2 regions of the Maricaulis sp. W15 genome follow, and region 2 is predicted to be linked to the other one. Evidence: predicted binding sites of a transcription regulator. Region 2 holds the regulator's gene; the other holds the start of a gene.
The links. Region 2 encodes HrcA, which represses chaperone genes, less so after heat shock. Its sites were predicted from a motif close to GTTAGCANTCNNNNNNNNNGANTGCTAAC; they were not measured.
Positions count from the first base shown of each region.

Region 1: the regulator HrcA is predicted to act here: its motif matches at 2,850-2,878, upstream of AWH62_RS02540 (co-chaperone GroES).

Region 1 is NZ_LQXG01000001.1:540,207-550,018, forward strand. Features, by position in the region: gene AWH62_RS02530 (S9 family peptidase) at 1-292, opposite strand, end outside; gene groL (chaperonin GroEL) at 799-2,454, opposite strand; gene AWH62_RS02540 (co-chaperone GroES) at 2,509-2,796, opposite strand; gene AWH62_RS02545 (OmpA family protein) at 3,064-3,747, shown strand; gene AWH62_RS02550 (EAL domain-containing protein) at 3,947-5,194, shown strand; gene AWH62_RS02555 (TIGR01459 family HAD-type hydrolase) at 5,243-6,094, shown strand; gene AWH62_RS02560 (protein phosphatase CheZ) at 6,107-6,796, opposite strand; gene AWH62_RS02565 (response regulator) at 6,851-7,237, opposite strand; gene AWH62_RS02570 (MaoC family dehydratase) at 7,347-7,802, shown strand; gene AWH62_RS02575 (bifunctional riboflavin kinase/FAD synthetase) at 7,809-8,753, shown strand; gene ileS (isoleucine--tRNA ligase) at 8,934-9,812, shown strand, end outside.
Region 2 is NZ_LQXG01000016.1:280,711-290,522, reverse strand. Features, by position in the region: gene rdgB (RdgB/HAM1 family non-canonical purine NTP pyrophosphatase) at 1-291, opposite strand, end outside; gene AWH62_RS09460 (DUF2975 domain-containing protein) at 673-1,227, shown strand; gene AWH62_RS09455 (helix-turn-helix transcriptional regulator) at 1,242-1,472, shown strand; gene rph (ribonuclease PH) at 1,644-2,360, opposite strand; gene hrcA (heat-inducible transcriptional repressor HrcA) at 2,482-3,561, shown strand; gene grpE (nucleotide exchange factor GrpE) at 3,568-4,230, shown strand; gene AWH62_RS09435 (FMN-binding glutamate synthase family protein) at 4,337-5,851, shown strand; gene AWH62_RS09430 (glycine zipper 2TM domain-containing protein) at 5,942-6,289, opposite strand; gene AWH62_RS09425 (hypothetical protein) at 6,460-7,458, shown strand; gene AWH62_RS09420 (alpha-ketoglutarate-dependent dioxygenase AlkB) at 7,421-8,062, opposite strand; gene AWH62_RS09415 (DUF4157 domain-containing protein) at 8,128-8,622, opposite strand; gene dnaK (molecular chaperone DnaK) at 8,898-9,812, shown strand, end outside.

The DNA of each region.
Region 1 (9,812 bases), on a different contig from region 2:
TCAGCGCCTCGCGCTCACCCGTTTGCGGATCGACGGCATAGGCATTGAACACGCCGGTCTCGTCCGAGGAGATCAGGATCCGGCTGTCATCTGCCGACCAGGCAAAACCGGCTGATGAGGCGAGGCCGAAGCTGGTGGTCTGGTGGAAGGTGGCCGCATCGTAGCGGGCAACGGCCTCAGCGGCCGCAGCGGGCGCCTCGGCGATCTCGGTTTCGGTGCCGGTCCCGGCCGGCTGGCAGGCGGCCAGCAGGCCGGCCAGCGCCAGGCTGGAAGCGGAAATCAGGTATTTCATGGCGAACCCCTCGAAAATTGCTGGCGCGACCATAACGCGGAGAGGGGGCCATGTCGCAAGGCAAATGGAATAAGTCCTTCGCGCGTCTTCCTTCTCCCTTGGGAGAAGGTGCCCCAAAGGGGGCGGATGAGGGGATTGGGTGGTTGGCACCGCGATTTGCCCCTCACCTTGACCCTCTCCCGAGGGAGAGGGAAGCGCGCCGAGAGAACAAAAGAAAAGGGCCGCCCCATCGGGACGGCCCTTTCCTTTGTTCGGTCAGGTGACCGGCATGATTACATCATGCCGCCCCCGCAGACCGGCTTGCCGGTCTGCTCACCTTTCGATGATGGGCGGCTTTATGATGTTTGTTACATCATGCCGCCCATGCCACCCATTCCGCCGCCGCCGTCCGGCTTGCCGGACGGCTCACTTTTGATCGATGGGCGGACTCATGGGGGCATGGCAAAAGAAAAGGCCCGCTCCATCGGAGCGGGCCTCTCTTTTAGTCGGTCAGGTGACCGGCATGATTACATCATGCCGCCCATGCCACCCATTCCGCCCATGCCGCCCATGTCAGGCATGCCGCCACCGGCGCCTTCTTCCTTCGGCGTATCAGCCACGGCAGCTTCCGTGGTGATCAGCAGGGAGGCGACGGAGGCCGCGTCCTGAAGGGCTGTGCGGACAACCTTGGCCGGGTCGATCACACCGAAGGCGAGCATGTCGCCATACTCTTCGGTCTGGGCGTTGAAGCCGAAGGTCGCGGAAGCGTTTTCCATGACCTTGCCGACCACGATCGAGCCTTCGACACCTGAATTGGTGGCGATTTGGCGGATCGGGGACTGCAGGGCGCGGGCCACGATGGCGATACCCTGGGTCTGGTCCGGATTGTCACCCTTCAGGCCGGCCAGCTTGGCGGAGGCCTTCAGCAGGGCAACGCCGCCGCCCGGGACAATGCCTTCTTCAACCGCAGCGCGGGTGGCATTGAGGGCGTCGTCGACGCGGTCCTTCTTCTCTTTCACTTCGATCTCGGTGGCACCGCCGACCTTGATCACCGCGACGCCGCCGGCCAGCTTGGCCAGACGTTCCTGCAGCTTCTCACGGTCGTAATCAGAGGTGGTTTCCTCGGACTGGCGACGGATCTGGCTGACGCGGGCTTCGATCTGGGCCTTGTCGCCAACGCCGTCGACGACCGTGGTGTCGTCCTTGGTGATGGTGACGCGCTTGGCCGAGCCAAGCATGTCGAGGGTGACGGTTTCCAGCTTGATGCCGAGATCTTCAGAGATCACCTGGCCACCGGTCAGGATGGCGAGATCTTCCAGCATCGCCTTGCGGCGATCACCAAAGCCCGGCGCCTTGACAGCGGCGATCTTCAGGCCGCCACGCAGCTTGTTGACCACGAGGGTCGCCAGGGCTTCGCCTTCAACGTCTTCCGCAATGATCAGCAGCGGACGCGAGGACTGAACCACGGCTTCCAGGATCGGCAGCATCGGCTGCAGCGAGGTCAGCTTCTTTTCGAAGAGCAGGATATAGGGCTCTTCCAGCTCGGCCTGCATCTTGTCGGCGTCGGTGATGAAGTAAGGCGACAGGTAGCCGCGGTCGAACTGCATGCCTTCGACGACGTCCAGCTCGGTTTCCAGGGACTTGGCTTCCTCGACGGTGATGACACCCTCTTTGCCGACCTTGTCCATGGCCTTGGCGATCATCTCGCCGATTTCCTTCTCGCCATTGGCGGAGATGGTGCCGACCTGGGCGACTTCAGCGGAGTCCTTCACCGGGGTGGAGCTCGCTTTGATGTCTTCCATGACGATGGCGACGGCCTTGTCGATGCCGCGCTTGAGGTCCATCGGGTTCATGCCGGCAGCAACCGACTTCATGCCTTCACGGACGATGGACTGGGCCAGGACCGTGGCGGTCGTGGTGCCGTCGCCGGCGACATCATTGGTCTTCGAGGCCACTTCGCGCAGCATTTGTGCGCCCATGTTCTCGAACTTGTCCGTCAGTTCGATTTCCTTCGCGACGGAGACGCCGTCCTTGGTGGTGCGCGGTGCGCCGAAGGATTTTTCGATGACCACATTGCGGCCCTTGGGACCGAGTGTGACCTTGACAGCATTGGCGAGGATATCGACGCCGCGCAGCATGCGTTCACGCGCGTCGGAGCCGAAAAGTACGTCTTTGGCAGCCATTGGAATATTTCCGTTCTTCTAGCTTGAGAGGGGTGTTCTGATCAGGTGTGCGGCTTACGCCATCACGCCGAGAATGTCGGACTCTTTCATGATCAGCAGCTCGACACCGTCAACGGTGACTTCGGTGCCGGACCATTTGCCGAACAGGATGCGATCACCGGCCTTGACGTCGAGCGGGCGCACAGTGCCGTCATCCTTGATGGCGCCGCCACCGATGGCGACAACTTCGCCTTCCTGGGGCTTTTCCTTGGCCGTGTCGGGGATGATGATCCCGCCTTTGGACGTGGACTCTTCTTCAACGCGCTTCACCAGCACGCGGTCGTGCAGAGGACGAAAAGTCATCTTGGGTTTTCTCCAAACAGAGGACTGAAGGTTCATCGCGGTCGGTGGGGGTTGTTGGCACTCACCCCAGTCGACTGCTAACAGCGGCGGAGATAGGTTGTCGCCGCTCGTCCGTCAAGGGAGATCCGGTGCAATTTGTGCCGCTTGAGTTCGACGGATCGCCGGTCAGCTTGCGTTCATATCCGGAAAGATAAATCCGCCATTGCCATAGCTGTCATATAAATCGATATGATAGGCATCTAGTTGCGTCACCGAGAGGGATACACGATGAAACTCCGCCCAACCATTCTCCGCACGACCATTCTGACCGTCGCTGCGCTGTCCATGGCAGCCTGCACGACGACCGACCCCTATACCGGCGAGACCCGGGCCAACAATACGGGGCGCGGCATTCTCCTGGGCGCAGCTGCCGGTGCGGCGCTGGGTTATCTCACCAACACCAATGACAGCGAAGAGGGCCGGACCAACGCCCTGATCGGTGCCGGCATCGGCGCGCTCGCCGGTGGGGCCATCGGCAATTACATGGACCGCCAGGAAACGGCCATGCGCGAAGCCCTGTCCGACACCGGCGTTGGTGTCCGCCGCGAGGGCAATGATCTGCGCCTGATCATGCCGGGCGATGTCACCTTCGCGACCAACTCCGCTGACATCCAGGGCCAGTTCTATAGCATCCTCAGTGATGTCTCGACGGTGCTGAACCGTTACCCGGCCACTTATGTCGATGTTGTTGGTCATGCCGACTCGGTTGGCGCCGCGGACTACAACCAGCAGCTCTCCGAGCGTCGGGCCCTGTCGGTCGGCAATTATCTCATCGCCCAAGGCGTGTTGCGGGACCGTTTCTACATCGCCGGCATGGGCGAGCGTTCACCGATCGCCTCGAATGACACGGCGGACGGGCGTCAGCGCAATCGTCGCGTTGAAATCCTGATCCGGCCGCACGCCGCCTCGTAGGCAAACTGATTCTCCACAGGAAACGACCAGCGGCCCGCCTCCAAGGCGGGCCGCTTTAATTTATGCATGTCATTATAGATCAATATGTTAGATGGTGAATGCCCGATCAGGGTTTACCTTCGTTAACCAAACGACAACCCGCGCCAACACAGTTTAACCTTCAAGCACACCTGACGTTTCGCTGATTCGAAGGCCCGACATGCCCCGCGCATCCGACATTTTGATCCTGCTGACCTACATCACCATTGCGGCCGTTGCCGCGATCGGCTTCGAGTTCTTCGGTCTGATGCCGACGCTCAATGCCTGGATGATGGGGGCGATCGTCTTCGTCGTGGCCGGCATGGCCCATTCGGCCGCCGCCCGTGGCCAGGAGCGTCGGGCGCTGGAATCCGAGATCCATGAACTCAAGGCGGCCAATCTGGCGCTTGCCGAGGAATTCGAGGCGGCCCAGTCGCGCATTGACGAGATCGCCGACGAATTGCGCGCGGAATCGGTCGAGCGCGATAATGCCTTGGTTCATGAAGTGAAGGTGCTGGAAGATCTGGTCCGTCGCGTCGGCCCCGCCGACGCGCAAGCGCGGGCCGACATGCCGACGGCTGCCGCATCCTCCTCGCGCACCGACATCGACACGGTTCGCGAGGCACTCGCTGCCAACCGCGTCGATCTTTACCTGCAGCCGGTCGTCACCCTGCCACAGCGCCGCACGGCCTTTTATGAGAGCTATACCCGCCTGCGCGACGCCACCGGCCGCATCCTGGCACCGGGCGCCTTCATGGCCGCCGCCGAAGAGGCCGGCCTGATGACCGAGGTCGACAATCTCCTCTTGTTCCGTTGCGTCCAGATCGTGCGCCGCCTGACCGGCCAGGACCGCAAGGTTGCGATTTTCTGCAATGTCTCGCTCAACTCCCTGGCCGACGAGACCTTCTTCCCGGAATTCCTCGACTTTATCCGCCAGAACAAGGATCTGTCCGGGTCACTGATCTTCGAGATTTCGCAGCAGGCCTTTGAAGAGCGTGACGCCATTGCGGCCCGCAACATGGCCCGCATGGCCGATTTCGGCTTCCGCTTCTCGATTGACCAGATCCACCATGTCGAGCTTGACCTGACCGAGATGGAACGGGCCGGTGTCCGCTTCGCCAAGATTGGCGGCCGTCGCCTGCTCGACGCGATCGATAATTACGAGTCGATTGCCGGCTATGAGGCCGGTGCCATCGCCACCGAAGACATGGCGGGCCTGTTCGGTCGCCACGGGATCGAACTCATTGTCGACAAGATCGAGGATGAGGCGACGGTGGTTGAAGTGCTGGAAATGGACGTCGCCTATGGTCAGGGCCACCTGTTCGGCGAACCTCGCCCGGTTCGTGATGACGTGCTGGAGACTGCCCGTGACAGCGGCAAGGGCACGGGGCGCGACGCCGACAGCAATGTCATCCAGATGACGGCTTGACCAACGCGCCGCATTGACCGCTTGCCTTGCGCCTGCTTCAAGCGCGGCATGTTACCTGAACTCGCCACACTCGGCCCGCTCCGCGACCGCTATGACACGCTCTATTGCGATGTCTGGGGTGTTATCCGTGATGGCAGCGACCTTCTCCCGCCGGCCGTTGATGCATTGATGCGTTTCAGGGCCAGCGGCGGTCGGGTCTGTCTGGTCTCGAACTCGCCGCGACGCAGTTCGTCGCTGGTGCATTTCCTCGCAGATATGGGCCTGCCGGATGCCGCGACCGATGCGGTCGTGACCTCCGGCGATGCGATCCATCGCCAGCTGGTCAAGCGGACGCCAGGCAAGGCCTTCAATATCGGACCGGAGCGGGATGGCAGCCTGTATGCCGGACTCGATCTGGAATTCACTGATATCGAGCAGGCAGACTTCATTTCCTGCACTGGCCCCGACGACTATTTCAACGGTCGTCCGGAGGATTACGACGCGGTGTTGCGACGGGCGCTGGAGCGTGGGCTGGACCTGGTCTGCGCCAATCCGGACATTGTCGTGCAATCGGGGAATCGCCTGGTCTTCTGCGCCGGTGCGATCGCCCGGTATTACCGCGAAATGGGCGGGACCAGCATTGTCGCGGGCAAGCCGCACCGGCCGATCTACCGACTGGCGAAGCGGGCGCTGGAAGCAAAGGGTTTCGAGGTCGACCTGGATCGCGTGCTGGCGATTGGCGACGGTCCGGAGACCGATGTCGAAGGGGCCAGCCGGGCCGGGGTCGATTGCCTCTTCATCGCCGACGGAATTCTCGGCGAAACGCTGAACGGCGGCCGCCTCGATGTCGAGACAGCCGCCGCAGCGCTGAAGGATTATGGTGTGTCGTCCCGCTATGTCGCGGACCGTCTCACCTGGTAGCTGTGTGGCCGGTCAATCGAACAGGGAGTCGATCGAACCCTGGTCGAGATCCGAGGCCGGGGCCGCGTCGGCGAACATCGCGTCGATGTCGTCCTGGCTGGTTTCCGGACCGCCGATGGCAGGACCATTGAGCAATTGCTCACGGTTGCGCTTGTCTTCGGCGGTTTCCTCGACAACCTGGTCGGCATCGCGAACGCCCATGACTTCGGCAAAGCGGGACACGCGGTTTTCCACGTGGCGCAGCGATGTCACGACTTTGGACACCCGTTGGCCGGCGAGATCCTGGAAGCTGCACGCCTCGATGATGGTCATCATGCGGGCTTCGACATTGGCGCGGTAGGCGTCATAGTCGGCTTCATCGTCACAGAGCACGGCTTCCGCCTCGCTCATGATGGTCTCGGTCGCCCGTTCGGTATCCCCGACGACGGCCTCAAGTTCCTGACCGGCTGACGGGATACGCGACGTCTTGATATCGTTCGGTCGCAGGGCAGCAATCTCGTCGCGAGTGCGTGAGATATAGTCCGCGATATAGTTGAATTCCTGGCAGATCGACTGGTCGAGGGAGCTGAAGAACAGCTTCATCGTATCCGTCAGCTGGTGCGCCAGCTTCAGGACTTCCATGATCTGGGCATCCTGCAGATCACTCGCTTTCAAAGAAGCAAGAGACGTGCGGACTTGCGCGGCAACATTGGCGGCGGGCATGGGGCCCTCCTTCCTTTGCAGACTCAAACGAGGGTGGGGCGGTTCATCAAGCGACTAGAAGTCGCCGAGAACAGCCGACATCTTCGATTTGAGGGTTCCGGCGTTGAAGGGCTTCACGATGTAATTGTTTACACCAGCCCGCTTCGCCGCGACCACGTTTTCGGTCTTGGATTCTGCGGTTACCATGATGAAGGGCGTTGCCTTCATGCTTTCATCCGCACGAACTTTCTGCAGGAGCTCGTAGCCCGTCATGGGCTCCATGTTCCAGTCTGAGATCACCAGACCGTACTTGTTTTCCTGCATTTTCGCGTAGGCTTCCTGGCCATCGGCGGCCTCGTCCACATTTTCGAACCCGATCTGCTTGAGCAGGTTGCGAATAATGCGGATCATGGTTTTGTAGTCATCCACGACCAGGATCGGCATCGTCATATCGACAGCCATGCTTAGTCTCCATCCACTCGGCGCGTTTACACAAGGACAGCTTGTTCCGCTGTCTTCAGCGAGGACCCTAGACATTCGCGGATAAAAATCGGTTAAAGCGGATACAAAGATGGAGTCACACATGTCGGAAGTGCGCGGCATCGCCCTTGAAGAAATGGAAATTGGTCTTTCCGCAGAGGCAGTTAGAACTGTCACTGAAGATGATTTGGATATGTTCGCGAAGGTGTCCGGGGACTATAACCCGGTGCATATGGACGAGGAATTCGCCCGCAAGACGCCTTTTCGCGGCCGGATTGCACATGGCGCGCTGGTCGCATCCTATATTTCAGGCGTGCTCGGAAATCAGCTGCCCGGACCGGGCGCCATCTTCCTTGGCCTCAACATGCGCTTCTTCCATCCGACCCGGATCGGCGACGAGGTGCGCACCCGTGTTGAAGTGAAATCGGTCGATCTCAAATCCCGCAAGGCGGTCATGGACTGTACCTGTTATGTCGGCGAGAAACTGACCATGCAGGCGGAGGCCGAGGTCATGGTTCGCAAGCAACGCCGTGCCTCGACAGACTGATCGCGGATGAGAATCCTGCGAGGTCATAATCAATTGCCGGGTGATAGTCGTGGCGCTGTCATTGCCCTGGGCAATTTTGACGGTGTCCATATGGGGCATCGTCACGTCATTGCGCTGGCGGGTGGTCTGGCCGGCTCATTGAAGGCGCCGCTCGGGGCCGCCCTGTTCGACCCGCATCCGCGTCGTTTCTTCGCGCCGGACGCGCCGACCTTCCGGCTGATGAGCGAAACCCGGCGTAACCGCATCCTGGAAAGCCTGGGCGTCGAACAATTGCACATCCTGCCTTTCTCCATGGATATGGCAAGGATGACTCCGGCCGAATTCGTCGGCGATGTGCTCGCCGACGGGCTGGGCATTGCCGGTATTGTGACCGGTGAGGATTTCCGTTTCGGGGCCGGTCGGGCGGGCGCCACCGATGATCTCGCCCGCCTGTGCGCGGATCACGGCATCGCAACGGCCTTTGCCGAACTGCACGGCAATGGCGCCGACAAGGTCTCCTCGACGCGTATCCGCAAGGCCATCCGTGATGGCGACATGCGTGCCGCCGAGACGCTGTTGGGTACGCCCTGGGCCGTTGAGGGCATCGTTCAGCGCGGCGATCAGCGTGGCCGCACCATCGGCTTTCCGACCGCCAATCTGACGCTGGGCGACTATGTGCGCCCCGATTATGGCGTCTATGCCGTCCGGGTGGGTGTCGATGGTGACAGCCCGTCCATCGCTGCCGTTGCCAATATCGGCAAACGGCCGACGGTTGATGGCGTCACGGAACTGCTCGAAATTCATTTGCTCGACTGGTCCGGTGACCTTTACGGTCGCAAGCTGGAGGTCGAGTTCTTCGATCATCTGCGCTCGGAAAAGCGGTTCGACGGGCTGGAGGCGCTGAAGGCCCAGATTGCCGAGGACGCCATCGCCGCCCGCAAGGTGCTGAGCGGCCTGTCTGGACCGGCCTGAGCGGCTCTGTTACACGCGAGGCATGGTCTCAATGTCCCTGTTCATCCGCCCGGCAGCGCCCGCTGCTGCCCTCGCCATCGGGCGAATTACCGGCCCGGGCCGCCGCATGTGATGTGGGCGGTTCCGGGACATGTCCTGCCTTGAACCCATGACCATAAAAGACCGCAAGGATCCGATCCGATGACGGACACGCCCTCGACGACTGGCGCGACAGATACCGCCGCCACCTCCCGTGATTACAAAAACACGCTTTTCCTGCCGACCACGGAATTCCCGATGCGCGCCGGCTTGCCGCAGCGCGAGCCGGAATGGCTGGAACGCTGGGCCAAGCTTGACCTGTACAAGCGCCTGCGGGCCGAAAGCGCCGGCCGGCAGCGCTGGGTGCTGCATGACGGGCCGCCCTATGCCAACGGCCATATTCATATCGGCACCGGCATGAACAAGATCCTCAAGGATATGGTCGTCCGCTCCAAGCAGATGGCCGGCTTTGATGCTCCCTACCGACCGGGTTGGGACTGTCACGGCTTGCCGATCGAGTGGAAGGTCGAACAGAATTTTCGTGCCAAGGGGCGCAACAAGGACGATATCCCGGTCCAGGAATTTCGCGCCGAATGCCGGACCTATGCCAGCGAGTGGGTCGGCGTCCAGTCGTCGGAATTCCAGCGCCTGGGTGTCAGCGGTGAGTGGGATGATCCCTACACCACCATGGCGTTCGAGGCCGAAGCCGCGATCGTGCGCGAATTCCTCAGCTTCGTCGATCAGGGCCTGGTCTATTGCGGTTCAGCCCCGGTGATGTGGTCGCCGGTCGAAAAGACCGCCCTGGCCGAAGCCGAGGTCGAGTATCAGGATAAGGTTTCCTCGACGATTTTCGTGCGTTTCCCCGTGCGCGGCGTGCGCAAGGATGGCAGCGCCATCCCGAAATCCTGCATTGGTGCGCATGTCGTCATCTGGACGACGACGCCCTGGACCATCCCGGGCAATCGCGCGATCTGCTATTCGCCCGAGATCAGCTATGGCCTTTACAAGGTGACCGGCGTTGATGGCGGCGATTTCACGCCC
Region 2 (9,812 bases):
GAAATCGCGCGGCTCGCCGGCCCAGCGGGCTGAATGGATGCCGGGATCACCCCCGAGCGCATCGACAGACAGTCCGGAATCATCGGCCAGGCAAGGCAGGCCCGTCGCCTCACAGGCCGCCCGCGCCTTCAGCGCCGCGTTACCGCGAAATGTCGTCTCGGTTTCTTCCGGTTCAGGAAGGGCGAGGTCGCGGGCGCTCTTCAGGGTCACTCCGAAGGGGGCCAGAATCCGCTCCATCTCCTTGATTTTACCGGCGTTATGGCTCGCCAGCACCCAGGTTTCCCGGTTCATTTTGCCGCTCCCGCGCCATCTCATTTATCGCCTTTCGAAAAATTCATATCGAAAAACGATATTTTTCGCTTGCGCCCGCCGAACTTTGTGTTTATCGATAAACAACAAGGACGGGACACGTCGTCCGAACAACATGAATGACAACGGTAATTGGTCAGATACAAGACAAAGGAAACAGTGAAATGGTCAGGTCCAACAATTCAGGCATGCAGATGATCGGCTCCATCGCCATCAACCTCATGCTGCTCGTCGCTGTCGGCGCCGGCGCGTTCTACGCCATTGCCCCGGTCGCGGCATGATGGAAAAAGTCGCGTGAGGTCCGGTCAAACGGATTAAGGTCACCGGACCTCGCGTGCGACGCCTAGCAGGGAAGGGGCGGCTATGAAGGCACTGGGAAGCGGATCACTCGCATCCGTTTTGAAGGTGGTACTGGACGTGGTCTGGTACCTGGCCTGGGCCCTATTGGGTTTTGCAGCCCTCGTCCTGATTGCAACCGGCGCCACCCTGCTGATGGACTGGCTTGGTTATTCGCCGAGCTTCGTCACACAGTTTTTTGAGACCATCCGCAATCACGGCTGGGTCTACCCGATCTTCGTCGCCGAGATCGTCGCCTTCCTGGTCGTGATCGACCGGCTGCGCCGCATCTTCTCGACCCTGATCGCCGGCGACCCCTTCGTACCGGAAAATGCCGGCCATTTGCGGGTAATCGCGATTGCCATCGCCGCCTACCAGGTCCTGCGTCATGTCACCCAGGGTGCGGTCGCCATGATCCTGACCCTTCTGGATACCGATAATCCGGTGGTCGGCGGGCTCGAACTGGCAGGCGTGGACGGAATTGATCTGGGGGCCTGGTTCGCCGTGGTGGCGCTTCTGGTCCTGGCGGAAGTCTTCCGCGAAGGCGCGCGGATGCGCCAAGAACAAAAATTGACGATTTAGGGGAGACGCACACCATGCCCATTCGCGTCACTCTTGATCGCATGCTCCTCGAGCGCCGCATGTCGCTGACCGAACTCTGCGACCGTGTCGGCATCACCATGGCCAACCTGTCCATCCTCAAGACAGGCAAAGCCAAGGCCGTCCGCTTCTCGACCCTGGAAGCGCTCTGCCGCGAACTGGGTTGCCAGCCCGGCGACCTGCTGAGTTTTGATGATGAGGACGATGACGCCGACGCAGCCGAATAGGCGCGAACGTCACCCAAAGACCGCCGACCCAAGGGTCGACGGGACAGACGGCGGGGGTGGGCCTGCACGGTAGCCCCTTCCCAAAGAGGCCGTGCGGGCCGTTTCCAGCCCCCCAGCGCGCCCCCGCCGTCTGTTCTTTAATTCAACCGGCTTCCGCCTTCAGTGCAAGTACTAAGCCTTCAGTGCGGCCAGTTGCGCCGCGCACAGGTCGGTGACGCCGGCCTTGGCGAGGGCGAACAGCAGGTCGAAATCTGTCTCCGGGATCGGCTTGTCTTCCGCGGTGGCCTGGATCTCGACAATCCCGCCCTTGTCGGTCAGCACGAAATTGGCGTCGGCCTCGGCGCGGCGGTCCTCCTCGTATTCAAGGTCGAGCCGGGTTTCGCCGTCGATGACACCGCAGGAGATGGCCGCGAGCTGGCCGTGAACCGGGTCCTCGGTCAGCAAGCCTTCCTCGATCAGATAGCCGGTCGCCTGTTTCAGCGCCACCCAGGCACCGGTGATGGCCGCCGTCCGGGTGCCGCCATCAGCTTGCAGGACATCGCAATCGATGGTGATCTGGCGCTCGCCGAGGGCTTTGAGATCCACAACGGCGCGCAGGGAGCGACCGATCAGACGCTGGATTTCCTGGGTGCGGCCGGACTGCTTACCGGCAGACGCTTCACGGCGCGAACGCGTATGCGTCGCCCGCGGCAACATGCCGTATTCCGCCGTCACCCAACCCTTGCCGCTACCGCGCATCCACGGCGGGACGCTTTCTTCAATGCTGGCGGTGCACAGGACATGCGTGCCGCCGAAACGGGCCAGACAGGAGCCTTCGGCATAGAGCGAGGCGCCGGCCTCGAGGCTGATTTCGCGCATGGCGTCGCGGGCGCGTCCATTGGGTCTCATGCTCGTCTCCGGTGTCGGTGCTGTCATGCCCCGCTCCTAGCGGCGTTGTCGGTGGGCTTCAAGCGCCAAGCACGCGCAAAGCGGATTGAACCCGGGCGCAGGCACGACTAATTGAAGACTCATGTCCCAGACCGCACCGCAATCGGCCCTGGCCGCGCTGGATGACCGCATGCGCACGATCTTTCGCGAGATCGTGGAAGCCTATCTGCGCTCCGGCGACCCGGTCGGCTCGCGCACCCTGTCGCAGACCGGCAATCTCTCCCTGTCGCCGGCCTCGATCCGCAACACGATGGCCGACCTCGCCGATCTCGGCCTGTTGAGCGCGCCGCATTCCAGCGCCGGTCGCATGCCGACCCATGCCGGCCTGCGCCTTTTCGTTGATGGCCTACTGCAGGTTGGCGAATTGTCGGCAGATGAGCGCAAGGCTATCGAAGGGCAGGTTTCAGTATCCGGGCGCTCGACACAGGATTTGCTGACTGAGGCAACCTCCCTCCTTGGCGGGCTTGCTGGCGGCGCCGGTTTGGTGATCACCTCGAAGCGCGAAGCGCCGATGCGGCATGTGGAATTCGTACCCTTGTCCGCTGTGGAAATGCTGGCGGTTCTGGTGTTTGAGGATGGCAGCGTCGAGAACCGGCTGATGCGAACACCGGACGGCATCCCGCCGGCCGCGCTGATCGAGGCCGGCAATTACCTGTCCACTCGCCTCAAGGGACGCACGCTGAGCGATGCCCGCAAGGCCATTGAGCTCGAAATTGCCGAACGTCGTTCCGCTCTTGACGGCGCCGCGGAAAGCCTTGTGACGCTGGGGCTGGCCGACTGGAGCGGTGGCCAGGGCCGCGAACGCTCGCTGATCGTGCGCGGCCAAGCTCGCCTTCTGGAAAGCCTCGAGGCCGCCAGCGACCTGGAACGCATCCGCCTCCTGTTTGACGACATCGAGCGCAAGGAAGAGCTGATCACCTTGCTGGACAAGGCCCGCGACGCCCAGGGCGTGCGCCTGTTCATCGGCGCCGAAAACCCGCTTTTCAGTCTGTCGGGTTCCAGTGTGATCGTGGCGCCCTATATGAATGCCGAACAGGAAATCATCGGGGCGCTGGGTGTAATTGGCCCCACCCGTTTGAACTATGCCCGTGTTATCCCCCTCGTCGACTACACCGCCCGTGTGGTCGGACAGATACTGGACAGCGCGCGATCGCGAGAGTGAAGACAGATGAGCGACACAGAGAACAAGCCGCACGAAGACCCGCAAGCCCCGCAGGACGAAACCGCACCCGCCGCTGCTGAAGACAGCGCCGAAGCGGCTGTCGACCCGGCAGACCAAACGGCAGACGAAACGACCGAGCTGGACCCGGTCCTCAAGCTGACCGGAGAACTTGATTCCATGCGGGACAAGCTGTTGCGTGCCCTGGCCGAGGCCGAGAACACGCGCCGCCGTGCCGAACGCGATGTCGCCGATGCCCGCAGCTACGCCGTTTCCAGCTTCGCCAAGGACATGCTCGACATTTCCGACAATCTCACGCGCGCCATGAGCGCCGTTGACGAGACCGCCCTCGCCGACGCACCGGACGCTGTGAAAAACCTCGTCGAAGGCGTGGCCATGACCGAAAAGGCCATGGCCACCAAGATGGAGCGTCACGGCGTCAAGAAGGTCGACCCGCAGCCGGGTGACACTTTCGATCCGCACAGGCACCAGGCCGTTGCCCAGATTCCGTCCGAACATGGCGCCGGCAAGATTGCTGCCGTCATGCAGACCGGTTTCGTGATCGCCGACCGCACCCTGCGCGCCGCCATGGTCGCCGTCTCCTCCGGCCCGGTGGCCGGCAATGGTGACGCGTCCGGCGGTACCGGCGGCAATGTCGACGTGAAGGCCTAGCCTCCACGCCGGGCGTCACACCCGCAACATTCGCGCCGCGGACTCTCGCATCACGCTCGATGACGGGTCATGATACGGCGCGAACGAGCGGGAGACACCCATGACAATGCTGCCTGGTTGGGCGATAGATGCCATGAACATCCTGGCCCAGGCGTTCATTCTCGCCGTCGGCCTGGCGGCCCTGATCGCCTTGCTCATGTATGTTACCGACATCACCCAGACGCGCGACGCGATTCGGCGCAATTATCCCGTCGTCGGTCGCTTCCGTTCGCTCTTCACAACGCTGGGCGAATTCTTCCGGCAGTATTTCTTCGCCATGGATCGCGAGGAGCTGCCCTTCAACCGGGCTGAACGGGAGTGGGTGGGCCGTTCATCGGAGGGCAAGGGCGGCACAATTCCATTCGGCTCGACCAAGCCGATGGACAAGCCGGGCAATGCGATCTTCGTCAATTGTCCATTCCCGCTGCTGGACGACCATGCCGCCGATACCCAGCCGATGCGGGTCGGACCGGACGCCCGCATCCCCTATGACGCACCGTCCTTCTTCAATGTTTCCGGCATGAGCTATGGCGCCCTGTCCAAACCGGCGGTGCGGGCGCTGTCACGCGGGGCCGCCAAGGCCGGCATCTGGATGAATACCGGTGAGGGCGGGCTGTCACCGATGCACCTGGAAGGCGGCTGCGACCTCGTCTTCCAGATCGGCACCGCCAAATACGGTGTCCGCGACGAGCTGGGCGGCCTGTCCGACGAGAAGCTGCGCGAAGTTGCCGCCCACGAAACCGTGCGCATGTTCGAACTCAAGCTGTCGCAGGGCGCCAAGCCGGGCAAGGGCGGCATCCTGCCGGCCGAGAAAGTGACCGCCGAAGTCGCAGCGATACGCGGCATTCCCGTTGGTCAGGCCTCGATCTCGCCCAATCGGCACCCCGAGTTCGACGATATCGGAGGTCTGCTCGACATGATCGAGCATATCCGGCAGGTCACCGGCAAGCCAGTCGGTTTCAAGGCGGTGATCGGCGCCTATGGCTGGATTGACGAGCTGTGCGTCGAGATCACCAAGCGCGGACCGGAGAGTGCCCCCGACTTCTTCACCATAGACAGTGGTGATGGCGGCACCGGCGCGGCGCCGATGGCGCTGATGGACAATGTCGGGCTGACGATCCGAGAAAGCCTGCCGATCGTGGTCTCCATCCTCGAACGCTATGGCTTGAAGGACCGTATCCGCGTGGTCGCGTCAGGCAAATTACTGACCCCGGGGGCGGTCGCCTGGGCGCTCGCGGCCGGCGCCGACTTCATCCAGTGCGGCCGCGGCTTTATGTTCTCGCTCGGCTGCATCCAGGCGCTGAAATGCCACAAGAATACCTGCCCGACCGGCGTCACGACCCACAAGAAACACCTGCAGCGCGGTCTCGTGGTCAAGGACAAGGCCGAGCGGGTCGCCGCTTACGCCAACACGGTGCGCCAGCATGTCGAGATGATCGCCCATTCCTGCGGCGTGCCGGAACCGCGCCGACTGGGCCGCAAACATGTCCGCATCGTCCAGGCCAATGGCCGCTCCCTGCCGATGACGGCGCTGAATTACCTGCCTGACGACGAAGCACCCAACCGGGAAATCCCCGGCTAGGCCTGATATCCACGCCATCGGACACAAAAAAGCGCCGGAACCCGCAGGCTCCAGCGCTCTTTTCATTCGGCCACATCCACCGTATCGCCGTTAGCAGGCGCGATACTCACCATTGCGCCAATAGGTGCAGCCATCGCGATTGTTGACGTAGTAATAGCGATTGGCGCGCTCATCGAGATAGAGGCGGGACTGGTTGGGATTGTCCTCGGTCCAGCGACAGCCGCCTTCCGAGCGACAACCGGCATAGGCGCCGGCCGCGCCACCGACCACACCGCCAATGATGGCGCCGGTCTCGGCATCACCCGAGCCGGTATTATTGCCGATCACGGCACCGGCAGCCGCACCCATGGCTGCGCCGGTGGCCGCACCGCGGGTCGTCGCGCCACAGGCTGACAGGCCCACAACGGCAACAGAAACAATGAGCAACGACTTGATCATGACGACGTCTCCCGTATTGGTTCGACTTTCGATACGGGGGTGTAACGCGTGGATGCTTGGATTGTTCCCGACACCCGCCCACGCCTTGTGATTGCCGAACCTTCATTTTCTCGACAACTTCGCTTGAGGTCCGTGCGGACAGTTTCCGGGCACGAACTCGGAGTAGCACCATGATCCTTCGCCTTGCCTCTATCGCCCTCATCACCTGCACCGCTGACCAGGCAAAGCCCACGACAGTCCGGCCGGACTTGCAGCTGCTTGAGCAAATTGCTGTCGCACAGACAATCAATGCCGAAGCGGGCGACATCATCTGGCCGGGCTTCGCCGATGCGCCGGACAGCGTCCTTCTCATTCATGGTGAGCAAGAGTCCCTCTTGTGCCATGACGGTCCGGCGAACGGGTTTGCCCGCCAGACCGACGATGCCGAAACCGGCTGCACCCTGGCGACCCGCGATCGGGTCTTTCCGCCCAACATGCTGGCCAGCTTTCCCGCGATAGACGGTGTCCCGACGATTGTGGTCGGAACGCCGGAAGCAACCGGTCTCACGCTCGACAGCTGGATGATGACGCTTATTCACGAGCACATGCATCAGATGCAGGATTCCCAGCCAGGCCAGTACGAGCAGGCGCTTGCGCTGGGCCTGAGTGGCGATGACCAGACATCGATGTGGATTTTGAACTATCCGTTCCCTTATGCTCGGGCAGAAACCATTGCCCTGGCCCGCGAGTTGGCGGACACGGCGCTGACCGTCCTCGCAGCGCCGGACCGAACGGCACTGGAAGCCGGTTTCGCTGACTATCTCGACCGGCGGGCGGCCTTTCTGGCCTCGGTTTCGGAAGCCGACGCCCGATATTATGAGATGCAAAGCTGGAAGGAAGGCGTGGCGCGCTGGACCGAGCTGGCCGTTATGCGCGAATCCGGACGCGAGAATCCGCGCCACCGGCAGCTTGCCGCCGGCCAGCTTGATCGCATGATTGCCGAGCTGACGCAGCTCGACCTGGAAGCGCAGGGCCGGGTGGCCTTTTATGCGCTCGGGTCCGCCGAGGCTGAAATGCTCGAACGCCTGGATCCGAGCTGGCGCGAGATTTACTGGCAGGACCTGTTCAGTATGGGCGCCGCGATCGCTGCCGTCACACCGCCAGCTTTACCCGCCGCATCGTCAGATTGATCCGGCCGCCGCCCGGAAATGCCTCCCGTGGCAGCAAGGTCGATGTGCCCGGATAAATCCGGTCGACGCCGTGATAGCAACGCCGCGCTTCGCCGCCGAGCACGACGACATCACCGGATGACAATACCAGTGAGGCCGTCTTGCCACCTCTTTGCGGTCCACCGATGCGAAAGCGCGCCTTGTCGCCCAGCGAAACCGACACCACCGCGGCATCGGTCGCTTCTTCATCCCAGTCCACATGCATGCCCATGCGGCTGTCAGGCGCATACCAATTGACCAGACAGGCCTCAGGCCGGGCCGGGTAGTCCGACACTGCATCCCACAGGGCCAGGAGGGGATCCGGCATCGGCGCCCATGCCGAGCCGGTGTCCGGATGCTCCGGCTCATAGCGATACCCTTTGGCCTTGTCAGTGACCCAGCCCAGGGTACCGAAATTCGTCATTCTGACGGACAGAGGCTGACCGGTACGAGGCATGCTGGGGCGCCAGAACGGCGCGGATCGGGCACCATCGACCACGGCGGCGATCAATTCTGCCTGGGCTGCCCGGTCGAAATAGCCGGGCAGGAAACGAAATCCGTCGGGAGGAATGAATGCAGCTGTCATCAACCGACAAAGTAGGGGTTTGACGCTCAACTACCAGCCGCGCGCTCCGGGAATTCAAAACAAAATCAGTGCGGGCGCTCCCCGCGCTCAGGCCGGTCACCACGACGAACCGGCTCGGGCCGCTCATCGGCAGGCTTGTCGTCGCGCTCCCCATCCTCATCGCTCCCGTCATCAGTCGCGCTGTCCGATGAGGATTGCGGGTCTCCCATGCTTTGCTGGAGTGTATGGCTCAGCTCATGGGCCATCATGCCCCGGCTGGCGGGCGAATTCGGATCACGCTCGCCCAGTGTGAGGTTCGAGCCGTGCGTAAAGGCGCGCGCGTCGGTATCGTGTGTCGAGCTGTCGCCATCATGGGCCCGGACATCAGCGAAAATATTCGTTGAATCATCCGGTTCGAAACGGTCTCGGATCAATGGGTCTATTGGCTGTCCGCCATTGTCACCGGCCGGCCCACCACCGCCGGTTTCGCCATCCTCGCCGCCGCCATCATCATCCTGCGACAGGGCTGTACCGGTCAGGGCAATTCCCAGCACTATCGAAACAGTCAGGAAACGGAGCATGGTGGGCCTCCCGGGATCAGGGCGTTATCATAGCATATAACTGCTGCGAATGCGCTGGCGACCGGTCACGGGCCTTGCACTGTTCGCCGTCCCTCCCTAAATCGCCCACTGAGCGCAGGGTTATTCCCGCGAACATTTGAACCAGACCGGTGTCGGCACACCGGTATCATCAATGACGATCCCGAAGGGGGCAGTCAGCGGGGTGTGAGGTGCTTCTTTTGGAGGCCGCGCATTCGCCGGACGGGTCCCGCTTTGAAAAAACGGAGAAGCGATCAATGAGCAAGGTCATCGGCATCGACCTGGGTACGACCAATTCCTGTGTGGCTGTTATGGAAAGCGGCCAGCCAAAGGTCATCGAGAATTCCGAAGGCGTCCGGACCACCCCGTCCGTCGTGGCCTTCACCGAGGATGGCGAGCGCCTGATCGGCCAGCCGGCGAAACGCCAGGCCGTCACCAACCCCGACTACACCTTTTTTGCCATCAAGCGCCTGATCGGCCGCATGATGGACGACCCGACGGTCAAGAAGGACATCGACATGGTGCCCTACGCCATCGTCCCGTCCGACAGCAATGACGCCTGGGTCAAGGGCCGCGACAAGAAATACTCGCCGTCGGAAATCTCCGCCTTCACCCTGCAGAAGATGAAGGAAACGGCGGAAAGCTATCTCGGCGAGAAGGTCGAAAAAGCCGTGATCACGGTTCCGGCCTATTTCGACGACGCCCAGCGTCAGGCCACCAAGGACGCCGGCAAGATTGCCGGCCTGGAAGTCCTGCGCATCATCAACGAGCCGACCGCGGCCGCCCTGGCCTATGGCCTCGACAAGGGTGAGAACAAGACGATCGCCGTCTTCGACCTCGGCGGCGGCACGTTCGACGTCTCGATCCTGGAGATCGGTGATGGCGTATTCGAGGTGAAGGCCACCAATGGTGACACCTTCCTCGGCGGTGAAGACTTCGACATGCGCATCGTCCAATACCTTGCGGACGAGTTCAAAAAAGAGAACGGCATCGACCTGAAGTCCGACAAGCTGGCCCTCCAGCGCCTGAAGGAAGAAGCCGAGAAGGCCAAGAAGGAACTGTCCTCGGCCACCTCGTACGAAGTGAACCTGCCCTTCATCACGGCCGACGCCTCGGGCCCGAAACACCTCAATATCAAGCTCTCCCGCGCCAAGCTGGAAGCCTTGGTCGAG